2 regions of the Pseudoalteromonas tunicata genome follow, and region 2 is predicted to be linked to the other one. Evidence: predicted binding sites of a transcription regulator. Region 2 holds the regulator's gene; the other holds the start of a gene.

Region 1 (7,541 bases), 1.4 Mb from region 2:
CAGCTTTGGTGGCAGCCCATTAAATGGCTCGATGTTACTCAATAAAGCTCAAGCGCAAAATAAACACAAAGCCCCTGTTAACGAAAAAACCTACGCCGAAAAATTTCAAGAATCATTAGAGCGTTCTTATATCAATCGTATGGTCAGAGAAATTACCGATTTGGCCTTTGGTGAAGGCGTTGATGACAGTATTTTTAATCAAGACTCAATTTTTATGAGTGGCGATTATGAAATTCAAGTGCTAACCAGTGGTACTGATTCAATTACGGTGCAAATTACCAATACAGTCACAGGTGAGATAGTTGTAGTAGAAGTACCGAGGTTTGGTGGATGAAAAAAAATAGTGTTATGTTAGGTGCGTTATTGCTCCTAAGTGGTTGTAGTGTTATCAACCGTACGTTACCGCCAGACATTGAGTTGGCACAAAATTTAGCGCAAACCGAGACCTTTACTGAGTTTGCTAATTTACCCGCACCGGCCGGCAGTATTGCGGTGTCTGTTTATTCATTTCGCGATCAAACCGGGCAATATAAGCCGCAAGCGAATGTAAGTTCATTTTCAACAGCCGTAACACAAGGGGCAAACTCTATCTTGATCCAAGCGCTGCATGAATCTGACTGGTTTGTGCCTGTTGAGCGTGAAGGTCTGCAAAATATTTTAACCGAGCGTAAAATTGTACGAGCGGGCATTAGTAATAAAGAAGATGAAAAAACCCAATTACCTGCGCTCACTACAGCCAAAGTAATTCTCGAAGGTGGCATTATTAGTTATGACTCCAATGTTAAAACCGGTGGCTTAGGCATGGAGTATTTTGGTATCGGTGCCTCTGAGCTTTACCGCGAAGATGTTATCTCCATTTATTTACGTGCCGTTGATGTACGAACAGGGCAAGTATTGCTCTCTGTAGCCACCACTAAAAAAGTCTTAAGCCAAGAGATCCGCGCTGGTTTTTTCCGTTATGTCAGTTACAAGCGTTTAGCTGAGGCTGAAGCAGGCTTCAGTGATAACGAACCAATGCATATTTGTGTCAAACAAGCGATTGAAAAAGCGCTTACTACCTTAGTGACTAAAGGGATTGAAAAAGGAATTTGGACTACAAAAGAGCAAAATGAGAAATTCTTAGAGCAAGCGCGCAGTAAAAATGCGGCATTAATGCGTAAAAATCAAACTAAAACCGTAATTGCCACACCAACAAAAGAGGCAACAACCGAGCAGTTAGCACTTAGCAAAAATACCAATGCGTTAAGTTTTGCGGTGCAATTTAGAACGGGTAGTGCACAACTTGAACCTGTTTATAGTGAACAGCTCAATAGCATTGTTAGTTTAGTTAAAAGTACCGACTATTTAGCGATTGAGCTACAAGGTTTTGCAGATCAAAGAGGGCTTGAGCAGGAAAACCGAAGCTTATCATTAGCGCGTTCGCATAGCGTTGCACAATACCTTAACAATCAAGGGATTGTGCAACAGCGGATCAGTGTTGCGGGTCTTGGCGATGAGCAAGCTGTCTATCAAGTCACGGATCCTGAAGGGTTGTTTTTCGATCGCCGGGTGATTGTGAAATTAATCGATACGCGTTCGGGCTAATTTAGCTCTGCCGTACTTTGTATCGTCGGTGGTAAAAACTTTTGTGCCCAGTTAGCCAGTTCAATTCGGTTACGGGCATTAGTTTTACGAAAAGCGCTATAAAGATGAGTTTTCACTGTGTGATCACTGATGTGCAGTTTTTCGGCCACATCTTTATTTTTAGCACCTTGTGAAACGAGTCTAATAATAGTGCGTTCACGATTGGTGAGTTTTTCAAGACTCATACTACTTTCATCTTGGCTTTGGTATTTTGGTTGTTGCGCTAACAAATTACTAAAAGCGTTACAGATTGAACTGCGTTTAAACCACAACTCGTTATTTAAAATTTTACTAATCCCTTTGAGTAAAATATCGGGAGTATCATTTTGATAAAAAATCCCTTTAATATTAGCCATTAATAATAATTGCTCAGAGATGCAGTGGCTTTTTGCGTTATAGACAATCACATTATTGTCACGGGCTAAGCTCATTAACTGCGCTGGGAGCATGTCATTCCAAGGCGTTTCTTTCGCGCACACTAGGTATAAATTAAATGGATTTTCGACTTGTTCATGAGGTAAAGAGGTGTCAACTTTTACATTACAACATAAGGTCTCGAGCACTTTAAGTAATACATTCACTGTGTGGGACTCGTGATGATGGGATGAAACTTGTAGATATACGTTTGATTCTTTCCAATTCACTTATAACTTCCTTTTATTTTGTTTGGTAAGAAGATTGTTTAAAGCGGAAAGCTAACGTACTCAATTGTGGTACATAAGTAAAATAATAAGTTAGATTAAAAAGGAATAAAAGTCAGCTGATTCAGATTAATGCAAATATAAAAATTAATATTTATCAATATGATAGCGTTGTCATTTTGAGGCCCAAGCTGGGGGCACAGCTTGAGCGAGATCGCTTGGTTATGATGGGTTAAGCAATTTGTTTTTCAGCAAGGTTTAATTCCATAGTCGCTTTTAATAAGCGGTATAAATTAATCGATGCATCAATCTCTTCTTTACGATTTGTTAGGCTTTCAATATTTAAACCCAGCGGCACATCTAAATGAGCACAGCTGCGTAAAATCTGATTGAGGTTTTCACGACAAATTCGAATTGATTCATTAAGTGAATCATCAGCATCTAGAATGCGCCATTTTGTTGCTTCTGGTACAGCAATTCCTAACCACTGCATAAACTGTAAGGTTTTTTCGCCGCCACACGGGGTGAAAGTTAAGATCACGCGATTGGGCTTAATGCCTTCTTGGCGACAAGTACGAGCATAACTGGTTATTAAGTCGATTGTTGCCTGGGCATCGTACACAGCTTGCGAGATAAAAAACTTACAACCTTGCTGGGTTTTTTCGATTAAGCGACTGTGCTCATTACGCTTTGACGCATGTCGCTCTGCAATCGTAACCCCACCTAAAAAGAAGTCTTGTTCACTTTGGGCAAGAGTTTGGTACGCATCGGGTAAGCTCAGTTTAATGTCGCCTTCAGACGATGGACTCCCTACTAATACTAAATTTTTAAGATTGAACTCTTTTTTGGTTTCGTTAAGCCAAGTTTTGAATTCTGCTACACCACGTTGCGCCACGCTCTTGTAAGTGATTACATCAAGTTCAGATAAATTACTGAGTAACTGGCTGTATTCACGCGGATCGACCGTTTGTTTAAATGGAAATGGGCGCGGTGCACTAATGCGGCTGCTTTCGTCTTGAATGTCATAAATTACTACACCATCGTATTCAATTTCATGTAAACGACTGAGTAATTTTTGTGCGATCATTTCTAATTGGGCTTTATCAGTATCAATTTTTGGTGGTGTGGTACCAATCAGGTAGACACCTTGATTTGCATCTTCAATTTTCTCTTGTAACGATAAAGCCATGATCCTGTCCTAACGAATTTCAATCTATGCAGCTAATATAGCAGCCATTTAGACGTCTAGATAGAAATTTTTAGTGAAAGTTTTTCATCAAAGTTGAATTTTTTTCATTTTGCTATGACATAGCTGCACAAATATTTACAAACTTTTGTCGTATTTATTCGCTCCAAGGCATTTGGTTTTGCATAATAGCCCTCGAAAAATAAACCTTAATCAAGGGAAAATCATGAAATTTAAACTACTTGCAACTGCACTGGCTGTATCGGCAACTTTGTCTGGCTGTGTTGTACACGTTGATGCTGGCAATAAAAATAATAAAGCGGCCATGGCGCCAACCGTGCAGTCTGTTGCTGCCAATACTCAAGTTAAAAGCGGCAGTGATAAAGTATTCTCACAAAACTATGTACTAGAAGAACTCCCTAATGGTTTGCGTGTGATGATTGTTAAAACCGATTATCCTGATGTTGTTTCATTGCAAATTCCTGTATCGGTTGGTTCACGTAATGAAGTTGAAGCGGGTAAAACGGGTTTTGCTCATTTTTTTGAACACATGATGTTTAAAGGCTCTGAAAAATACCCACAAGATGTTTACTCTGATATTTTGAAAAATTCAGGGGTCGATAACCGTGCTTACACTACCAACGACTATACCAACTATCATCTCAATTTCTCAAAAGAGCATTTAGATAAAGTACTTGAAATAGAAGCGGATATTTTCCAAAACCTGACTTATACGGAAGAGCAGTTCCGCACCGAAGCTTTAACCGTAAAAGGCGAATACTTAAAAAATAATGCGAGCCCAATTCGTAAGTTGTTATCTGCAGTGCGAAATGAAGCGTTCGAACAGCATACTTATAAACACACCACTATGGGCTTTTTTAAAGATATTGAAGCCATGCCAGACCAATCGGCTTATGGTAAAGAGTTCTTTAAAAAGTTTTATAAGCCAGAATATGTATCTTTAGTGATTGTTGGTGATGTTGATCCGCACGCAACCATGAAGATGGTAAAAAAACATTGGGGCAATTGGCAAAAAGGCAATTATGTTGCCGATATTCCTGTAGAGCCAAAACAACAAGCGGCCAAATATATTCACGAGAAAAACGATGGCTTACCGGGCCATTGGTTATTAGTGTCGTATAAAGGCACTGCGTGGCAACCAAAACAAAAAGACCGCGCTGCACTTGATTTGATTTCTCAGCTTTATTTCTCAAATAATTCAGCACTGTATCAAGATTTAGTCGTTGATAAACAAATTGCTAGCCAAATGTTTACCTACAATGCTGAAACCAAAGATCCCGGTTTATTGCATGTATTTGTCAAAGTTGAAAAAGAGCAAGACTTAGCGGTAGTGCGTGATGCCATTAACCAAACCTATGCAAAAGCACGGACCGAGCTGGTTGATGCTGATAAACTAGCTAGCCTTAAATCAAACTTAAAGTACAGTTTTGTGGGTGGGCTTGACTCATCAGAAGCGATTGCATCAACTCTAGCGACTTACATGCACTTTGAGCGTGACCCAGAAGTGATTAACGACTTGTACGCGACCGCAGATGCTATCTCAGCGCAAGACATCAAAGACATTGCTAATAAGTACTTTGTTGATGAAGCGCGTACAACTGTGACTATGTCAGATTTAGCCAGCATCAAAGGTTTTGAACAAGAAGTGAACCTTAATGCATTAGTCGCAGAGCTTAATAATAAACCTACAGATGTGGCGTTTAATGTTCTTGATAAAAGTAATGATTCACCTTTGGTGGATGTAAACTTTTTATTCTATACCGGCGCAGCGGCTGATCCGGTTGGGAAAAAGGGCTTAGCAGCATTGACGGTGAATTTACTTGCCAATGGTGGTTCACAAAGTCGTTCATATCAGGATATCAAACAAGCCATGTATCCTATAGCTGGCAGCTTTGATGGCCAGCTTGATAAAGAAATGATCTCGTTACGTGGCCGTGTTCATAAAGATAATGCCGCAGCTTGGTATGCGTTAGTGAGCGATCAATTACTTAATCCTGGTTTTCGTGAAGATGATTTTAAGCGTCTGAAAAAAGAGCAAATTGATGGCTTAAAATCGGGCTTAAAAGCAGCAAATGATGAAGAGCTAGGTAAAGAAGTGCTTTATCATAAATTGTACCAAGGTCATGCTTATGAAAGTTACAATTATGGTGATTTATCAGATTTAGAATCGATCACCCTTGATGATGTAAAAGCGTTTTATCGCGCCGAGTTTACTCAAGCTAAGCTCAATCTTGGTATTACAGGCTCTTTACCTAGTGCCGTGAAAAGTAAAATGCTGCAAGACTTATCTCGTTTGCCAAAAGGGAATGAAAAACGCCTGAATATTGAAGATGCACCTAAGTTAGTCGGTCGCCACGCCACAATTGTTGAAAAAACTGCACAATCAACAGCTGTGTCGTTTGGCTTTCCAATTGAGACTATTCGTAGCGACAAAGATTGGGCAGCACTTTGGTTAGTCCGTTCTTACTTTGGTGAGCACAGAAGCTCAAACAGCTTTTTATATGAGCGGATCCGCCAAGTACGTGGTATGAACTATGGTGACTATTCTTATATTGAATACTTCCCTCGTGGTAGCTCACAAACGAAGCCAGATGCAAACTTAGGTCGTTCAGAGCAAATTTTCCAAGTCTGGTTACGTCCACTGCGTTCCAATAACGATGCCCATTTTGCTACCCGCACCGCGATGTTTGAGCTTGATAAATTAATCAAAGCGGGCATGAGTAAAGAAAACTTCGAAGCGACCCGTAATTTCTTAGTTAACTTTGTGCCGCAGTTAGTTGCAAGCCAAGATCGCCAACTCGGTTATGCACTCGATAGCCAGTTTTATCAAACGGATGAGTTTGTAAGTTATGTGCGTAAGCAACTTTCGAGTCTCACAGTGGATGATGTGAACCGTGTTATTCGTGACAATTTACAAACCGATAATATTCAGTTTGTATTTGTAACCGGTGATGGCAAAGACATGGCAAAACGTTTAACCACCGAGCAAGCCTCGCCACTGAAATACAATTCAGATAAACCAGCAGCGCTTATCAATGAAGATAGAATCATCGAAAGCTACCCGCTAAAATTGAATAAAAAACAGGTTGAAGTGCTCGATATTGAAAAAGTGTTTTTATAATTAATTTATAAAACAGCTTAATAAGCGAAACCAGCCCGCGTAAATCGCGGGCTTTTTATAAGTCAAACTTAGTTATTTAGTATTGATAGATGAAAAATAACTAATTATTTATCATGATGAATGCGTTTTTTTACTCGCATTATTTTGTTTTTCGAAATAACACTGGCGGTTTTAAATTGATAAAGAAAAATGCTTTTTCAGGCTAAGACTGACATATAGCTGTACTTGTTATTTTTTTGTCATGCGCTGTCACAAATGTGAACGATGTTAACAGGGTTACGAGTGTTAAAAAAAGGTGTTGTAAATCATGGCTTTTACCAGGTTGCACTTTTGAAATAGCTAATTATAATGCCCACAAATTTACTTCACATGGAATGTAGCAATGAAAAAAACTTTACTAGCAACGTTATTATTTTCAGGGGCGACTTTTGCCCAAAATTATCAGTCAATTTCTGAAGCCGCTTATGTCAATGTAGAAGATGCTGATTTATATCGTATCGGCACTTTGTATTATTTTTCTGGGCGTAATACCCTTGGTCCATTAGATCAATTTTCTTATATCAATACACATAACAACGTATTTGGTTCGTTTACTGATGATGAATCAAATAATCAATATCATGTTGGTGGCGAATTCTTTAAAGACCAATTTGCAGTAGCTGGTCAATTTATTCGTCATGACTATGACTCAGATGCTACTAATGTATTACAAGCTTCTTTAGGTTACTTTTTTAGCTCAGATTTTATCGCACGCGTACATGTTATTGATGTTGAAGATGGCGATACTGATTTTTCTTTCTCAGCGCAATATAATCTTGATTTAAATACTACTGATTATTTAGGTTTTACCGCTTCAACAGATGATGAACTCGATACCATCTCGTTAGCAACTAAATATTTTAAAGCTCTTAATAATGGTCAATATCTGACAGCGGGTCTTAATTTGTCG
Region 2 (7,541 bases):
CTAGTTGCAGGTGCTGCAGCTGTAATTGTGCCAGAGCCAGTGCTTAAACGTCATTTAGAGCCACAGGTCGAGCTTAAGAAAGTTGTGCCAGTTGAGTTGTCGCCTGAGCAAGAGTTAGAGCAATTAGAAAATGACCAACGTTTACTTGATTTAATTGATCGTCATGAAAGTGGTGAATTATTAGTTGGTAAAGATGCTAAATACTTCAATACCAAAATTGCGCGCCATCAAGCCCTTTGTGAATTACTGGGTATTGAAGATGAAGATGATGATGATGAGCAAGGTGATGATTTATATAGCCAATTTTTATCAAACAATTTAGCTGATGAATGGCTTGATGATGACGAGGATGATAAATGAGTGTGCTATTAATCGTAAGCTTGATTTTAGGTGCGATTATTATTGCAGGGTTGGCATTTTATGCTGGCCGTTTATTGCTCCAAGTAAAAGTACAAAATGAAAAAGTTGCTGAAAAGAAGGCTCAATATCAAGCTCAGCAAGCGCAAAAAAACCTAAAGTTATCAGACAGCATTAATTTAATTGCCAAAGCAATGAAGGAAAAGCAGTGTGAATATTCTGAAGGTTGTTTGCGAATTTGGGTATTAATGTCGCAATACCAGTTTGAACAAGAGCAAGATTTAGCTCTGGCTTATCCTGGTGTTTTTAAAATGTATGATGCAGTGAAAGAAATGCCCACTCATCAGGCGCGTAAAAAATATTCAAAGAAAGAAATTTTTCAGCAAGATTCTTTACGTTGGCGTAAAGAAGAAGAATTTGAAGCTGAAATTATGCAAGATTTGGTGTTAATCATCGAGCGCTTTCCTGCAGACCCTGCCACAAAAACGGTGATTTAATCGTTTCAGTTGTAAAAAGAGCGACCATTGAGTCGCTCTTTTTTATTGCATATCACTTATTAAGGCTAAATTACTTGTGAAAAACGAGTGAGTTTTGCTTGGCGCTGTAAATAGGCATCAAAAGCCATACAAATGATGCGAATAAATAAACGCCCCTTTGCTGTTACAGTTATCGTCTTTGGTTCAACAGACAGCATATTGTCTGCTGCTAGAGTCTGTAATTGCACTAAAGCTGATGCAAAGTAGACTTTAAAGTTAATACCATACTGACGCTCAATCGTTGGTATATCAAGTGTGAAGTGGCAAATTAATTGGCGAATAACATCGGCTCTTAGGCAATCGTCATCATTTAATGTCAGCCCTTTACAAACCGCAATACCAGAGGTTTCAACCGCTTGGTAATAGCCTTTGAGCTCTTTGGGATTTTGAAAAATACTATTGCCAACTTGAGAGATTGAAGACACACCTAAGCCGAGTAAATCACAATCTCCATGTGTGGTATAACCTTGAAAGTTACGATGTAAAAGACCTTGTTGTTGGGCTATTGCTAAACTGTCATCTTTTTTAGCAAAATGATCCATTCCAATTAAGACATAACCTGCAGCGGTCATTTGCGCTAGGGTATTTTTAAACATTGCCAGCTTGTCAGTGGCGCAAGGCAGGTCTTGGTCTTTTATTTTTCTTTGTGCGGCAAACCGATCGGGAAGATGGGCATAGTTAAAAACAGAGACTCTATCAGGTGAAAGGCTGATAAGTTGATCTATCGTCGCAGCAAAGCTCTCAGGTGTTTGTAATGGTAGGCCATAAATCATATCGGCATTAACCGATTTAAAACCAAGTTGGCGTGCTTCAATGACTAAGTTAGCAACATTTTCGGCGCATTGTTCACGGTTTACGGCCTTTTGTACATCATCATTAAAATCTTGAATACCAAATGATACTCGGTTAAATCCTAATTGAAACAGCACGGATAGCATATTCTCCGCAAGTGATCTGGGATCAATTTCGATTCCTTTTTGCGCATCTGCTTTGAACTGAAAATGCTGGTTTAGCATGTTAATTAGTCGAGTCATTTGTGCTTGATCTAAAAATGTTGGCGTGCCACCACCTAAATGAAGCTGTTCTACTTCGTAATGCTGATAAAGCTTTGCCTGCGCTGTTATTTCTTGTTCTAAATAATCGAGGTACAAGTCTGCTTTGTGTTGATGGCGTGTCACAATCTTATTGCAGCCGCAGTAGTAACACAGCTGATGACAAAAAGGGATATGAATATAAAGAGATAGCTTTTTATTGTTGGTTTGCGCCAGTGCGCTGAGCATATCTTGTTTGGAAAAGCCGTCATTAAATGACAATGCCGTGGGGTAAGAGGTATATCTTGGGCCAGATACGTTATATTTTTTGATCAGAGAATCATCCCAATCGATAGTATTTTGCACGACGAATGCCTTAAATAATGCTGATGAATGAGGCTTAAATTATAAGTGGCGAGCTCAAACATAGTTTGATCTGGCACAAGCTAACCAAAAGTAATCGTAAAAATACTAACGATTAAATATGAAAATTTATTCAGTTTAGGCATTTAAAAAAGAGTTTATAAGGTGGTTGTTTTTAGTACTAAGTGATGGTGAGGAAAAGGTTTTTATCTGGTCATATCTGTTATTATTTTTCGTGATATGTGGGTTATCCTTCATTAATAATGGTTTTTATGGTGAACTTTGATTTTAACTTGTATCAATTGTAAGAGTGCTTATTTCGGTTATAGATAGGTGTTTTTTTATAGCGTTTTACGTGGTATTTGTTGGTTTTATATTCATAATTTTGTTTATTAATATGCATAAATAAGTTGTTAGTAAGGGGAATTTCTGTGAAAAGGGGAGTAAAATCACTAAAATTAGGTAGAATATAGGCAAATGATCGTTTTTTGTTGTTTGACAGTATTTTACTTGAAATTCTGCTTAATACAGGTATCGTTAAACTCAGTAGCGAATTTTATCTCACTCTCACACTTAACTTCTTGCAGGAAAATATCGCCTCATGTCAGACTTTAGAGAACAAGCTTTAAAATACCACGCCGAACCCGTTCCAGGTAAAATCAGTATTGAATTGACTAAACCAGCTGAAACAGCAAAAGATCTTGCGCTAGCTTATAGCCCTGGCGTTGCTGAACCTGTTCGTGAAATCGCAGCAAATCCAGCCGATGCTTATAAATATACCGCTAAGGGCAATTTAGTTGCTGTTATCTCAAATGGAACTGCCATTTTAGGATTGGGTAATTTAGGGCCATTAGCATCTAAGCCCGTAATGGAAGGTAAAGCACTATTATTTAAGCGTTTTGCTGGAATTGATTCTATCGATATTGAAGTAAAGCACCGTACTACCGAAGACTTTATTAATACGGTTGAAAATATTGCTGATACATTTGGCGGTATTAATCTTGAAGATATCAAGGCACCTGAATGTTTTGAAATTGAAAAAGCACTAATTGAGCGTTGTGATATCCCAGTATTTCATGATGATCAGCACGGTACAGCGATTGTGACGGCTGCAGGTATGCTTAATGCGTTAGAAGTTCAAGGCAAAAATCTGCACGATGCACAAATTGTTTGTTTGGGTGCGGGCGCTGCTGCAATTGCATGTATGGAGTTGCTAATTAAATGTGGTGCTCAGCGTGAACATATTTATATGCTTGATCGCAAAGGTGTTATTCATACCCGTCGTGATGATTTAAATGAGTATAAAGAACTGTTTGCAAATAATACTGATAAGCGTACCTTGCAAGATGTAATTACCGATGCCGATGTCTTTGTTGGTGTATCTGGCCCTAATTTAATTTCTGCTGATGACTTAAAGTTGATGGCTGATAAACCAGTGGTATTTGCTTGTTCAAATCCAGATCCTGAAATTCATCCTGATGAAGCTAATGCTGCGCGTACAGATTTAATTATGGCAACAGGTCGTTCTGATTATCCAAACCAAGTTAATAATGTTTTGTGTTTTCCGTTTATTTTTCGTGGTGCGCTCGATGTTAGGGCAAAAAGGATTAATGATGAAATGAAAATTGCTGCTGTAAATGCAATTCGTCAAATTGCTAAAGAGCCTGTGCCTGCTGAAGTATTGCAAGCTGCCGGTGTCGATTCGTTAGAATTTGGCGCACATTATATTATTCCAAAACCAATGGATCCGCGTTTGTTGCCACGTGTAGCATTAGCGGTAGCGCAAGCTGCCGTAGCTTCAGGTGTTGCGCGAATTCCTTTACCTGAAAATTACATGCAGTAATTTTTACGTTAAAAAAAAGCCTCAACTTAGTTGAGGCTTTTTTTATTCGTCTTCTAAAACGGGTAATTCTAAGCCCATTCTGAGCATTATGTCGCGCACTTCGGCTGGAACGTGCTCAGGGTTATCTTTGCGTAAATCTTCATCATTAGGCAGTGGCTGACCAGTAAAAGCATGAAGAAATGCTTCACATAACAATTCACTGTTGGTGGCGTGGCGTAAGTTATTAACTTGGCGACGAGTGCGTTCATCGGTTAAAACTTTTAATACATTTAGTGGGATAGAAACGGTAATTTTTTTTACTTGCTCAGATTTTTTACCGTGTTCTGCATATGGGTGAATATATTCACCATTCCATTTTGTTGCCATAAATATTGGTTGCCTTAATTGAACTGCGTGCCTTGTTTGCCAATGTTGTAATTATTAAAAATCCCAAAGAATATTATCTATAATCTAAAGTTATTGGCTTTGTCGTGGCGAAATTTTATCGGTTTAAAATATATAGTCAAATACCATTTATTTAGCTATTTAGACGTATAAATGTTTTGACTTCTGCCTTGTGTTAATTTAACCTTTTAGACGTCTAAACATCTAACTGTTTGTGGGTTTTAAAATGAACGATACCAAAAAAGCGACTATCGCAGTCCGTAAAGGAATAGAAGCTGATAAACATCACGGCGCAGTCGTGCCACCTCTATATTTATCAACAACTTATTCTTTTGCCGATTTTAATACCAAGCGCGCATATGATTATGGCCGCAGTGGTAATCCAACTCGAGATATCTTAGCTGAAACATTAGCTGAGCTTGAAGGTGGCGCAAAAGGTATAGTTACCGCAACAGGCATGGCTGCGGTTCATTTAGTGACTCAGCTGTTATCAAGCCAAGACACTTTAGTGATCCCTCATGATTGTTATGGTGGTAGTTATCGTCTTTTCACTAGTTTAGAAAAGCGTGGCTTATTAAAATTAAAAGTTGTTAATTTTACTCTAGATAAGAGTTTTGATGATATTGAACAAATTAAACCTAAGTTAATTTGGATTGAGACGCCAAGTAATCCGCTTTTACGTTTAACTGATATTGCTAAAGTTGTTGCTACAGCAAAAAAATGTGGTGCTTTAGTTGCTGCGGATAACACGTTTTTATCGCCAGCATTGCAAAATCCTATTGAATTTGGTGTTGATGTTGTTGTGCATTCAACAACTAAATATATTAATGGACACTCGGATGTTGTTGGTGGTGCGGTGATTGCTCGTACTCAAGAGCTTGGTGATGAGCTTGCTTGGTGGGCTAATAATATTGGCATTACCGGCGCACCATTTGATAGTTATTTAACTTTGCGCGGTATTCGCACTTTGAATGTCCGGATCAAGCAACATGAGCAAAATGCCTTTTTAATCGCCGAATATTTAGAGCGTAGCCCTTTTGTTAAAAGTGTTTATTACCCTGGGCTTGAATCTCACCCGCAACATCAATTAGCTAAACAGCAACAGCGTGGTTTTGGCGGTATGGTTAGTTTTGATATTAAAGGTGATATCAACGATGCAGCTCGTTTTTTAACTAATTGCAAGCACTTCACCTTGGCTGAGTCTTTAGGTGGCGTTGAAAGCTTAATTTGCCATCCAGCGACTATGACTCATGCAGGAATGGATCCTCAGGCTCGTTTAGAGGCTGGGGTAGGTGATACTTTAATTCGTATTTCAGTGGGTATTGAGGATATTGAAGATTTACTCGCAGATTTAGAGCGAAACTTTTCTGAAACTCGCCCTGGTGAAGATAAGGGCCAGCCAGTAGCTGAGCCAAAGCCAGTTAAAGCAGATGAGCAAAATAACTCTTCAGCCGCATTTTGTTTTAGCCCTGCTCACGTTGCATTATGGTAATTTAAGATGACTCGTTCAGTACACAAATTTGGTGGTTCAAGCTTAAGTAGTGCCAAGCGCTATCATGCAGTGACTAATATTATTTTACAGCAAGCGGCACTTGGTGATGTTGTTGTAGTTTCAGCCGCAGGTAAAACGACTGATACCTTAGTTAAGCTTTGGCAGAGTTATCGCCAAGCCGATCAGCAGGCTATATCGGATGTTTTAGCATTACTTTCGGCAAATCAGTTTGAATTAATTGCTGATTTATTAACTGATTCTTATAAAGATTCAGCGCTTGAGCTGTTGGATGCCGAGCTTATTTCGATAGGCGAAAAAATTGCCTCGCAACATTTACAAGAGGCTCATCTTTTAGCGCATGGTGAGCTGTGGTCTGCACGGTTATTAGGTTTATATTTACAGCAGCTAAATGTTGCAGCACAAAGCTTTGATGCCAGAGAGCTGCTGACCTTAGCGCAAGGTGTATTGCAACATGAGAAAAACGTAATTGCCTGTGGGCAATTTAGTGCAACAAAATATAATGTTGTTACAGGTTTTATCGCAAGTGATGAACAAGGGCAAACCATTACACTCGGTCGTAATGGGAGTGACTATAGTGCGACTTTATTTGCGCGTTATATCTGTGCTGAGAGTGTTTCAATTTGGACTGATACCCAAGGTGTATTTAGTACTGATCCTCGCAAAGTAAAACAAGCGATTCGTTATGGTAAAATTTGCCGTGGTCAAGCAAATTTGCTTGCTCGTTTGGGAAATCCAGTTTTACATGCCAAAACACTAACCCCGCTTAAAGACACTGATATTAAACTTGTTGTGCGCAGTAGTTTTGATAGTAGCAGTGCGGCGACTGAAATCGTAAAAGAAGGATTTGCGAAACAAAAACGTTTTATCACCAATCTAGATCATTACGATTTATTAAAAGTTGCAGATTTACATGAAGGTGAAGTGGGTGAGCTAAGTCGGATAGTACAGCACGCACTTCATCATTTTGTGGAAAAAGATGAGGTATATTTACTTGTGCCAGCTGCTTTAGGTCATCAAGTTTTAACTCTGTTGGCTGGGCGTTGTAATCTAGTTGAGTCAAATGTGTCGGGTATTGCCTTGGTGTGTCAGCATGGAGATGGCCATCAATTAGCGCAATCGGCAAAAGTAATTTTGGCAGAAAATAACGTTAATTTACGTTTTATTTATAGTCATGAAGATTATTGTATTCTGCTTTGTGAGCAGCAGTTAGATACTGACAGATTAACAATTTTGCATGATAAGTTAGTCAGTGTTTCACAAGAGTTGGCTGTGGTTGTGGCGGGCTTGGGCAATGTAGGTACCGTATTCTTAGAGCAGTTAAAAGAGCAGTTAAGTCGTTTAAATCAATTATTGCCCGTGAAGCTGGTTGGCTTAATACGCAGCGAGCAAATGTTATTTAATCCTACTGGGATTGATGTGCAAAATTGGCAAGCTGCTTGGCAGACTCATGCGGTGTCATACCATGAAGCTGAATTATTAAGTCATTTAGCTGAGCTAGATTATGAGCATAAGTT

Evidence for each region. Region 2 encodes MetJ, which represses methionine synthesis genes. Its sites were predicted from a motif close to TAGACGTCTAGACGTCTA; they were not measured.
Region 1: a site for MetJ is predicted at 3,495-3,512, ahead of PTUN_RS03980 (methylenetetrahydrofolate reductase). Genes of this name have one in related genera too.

The regions. Positions count from the first base shown of each region.
Region 1 is NZ_CP011032.1:846,462-854,002, forward strand. Features, by position in the region: gene PTUN_RS03965 (curli assembly protein CsgF) at 1-334, shown strand, start outside; partial or broken gene PTUN_RS22105 (CsgG/HfaB family protein) at 331-1,101, shown strand; gene PTUN_RS22110 (OmpA family protein) at 1,153-1,584, shown strand; gene PTUN_RS03975 (response regulator transcription factor) at 1,581-2,267, opposite strand; gene PTUN_RS03980 (methylenetetrahydrofolate reductase) at 2,497-3,453, opposite strand; gene PTUN_RS03985 (M16 family metallopeptidase) at 3,776-6,592, shown strand; gene PTUN_RS03990 (putative porin) at 6,975-7,541, shown strand, end outside.
Region 2 is NZ_CP011032.1:3,470,408-3,477,948, reverse strand. Features, by position in the region: gene yihI (Der GTPase-activating protein YihI) at 1-360, shown strand, start outside; gene PTUN_RS15725 (DUF2489 domain-containing protein) at 357-854, shown strand; gene hemN (oxygen-independent coproporphyrinogen III oxidase) at 920-2,290, opposite strand; gene PTUN_RS15715 (malic enzyme-like NAD(P)-binding protein) at 2,889-4,130, shown strand; gene metJ (met regulon transcriptional regulator MetJ) at 4,173-4,496, opposite strand; gene metB (cystathionine gamma-synthase) at 4,741-6,006, shown strand; gene metL (bifunctional aspartate kinase/homoserine dehydrogenase II) at 6,013-7,541, shown strand, end outside.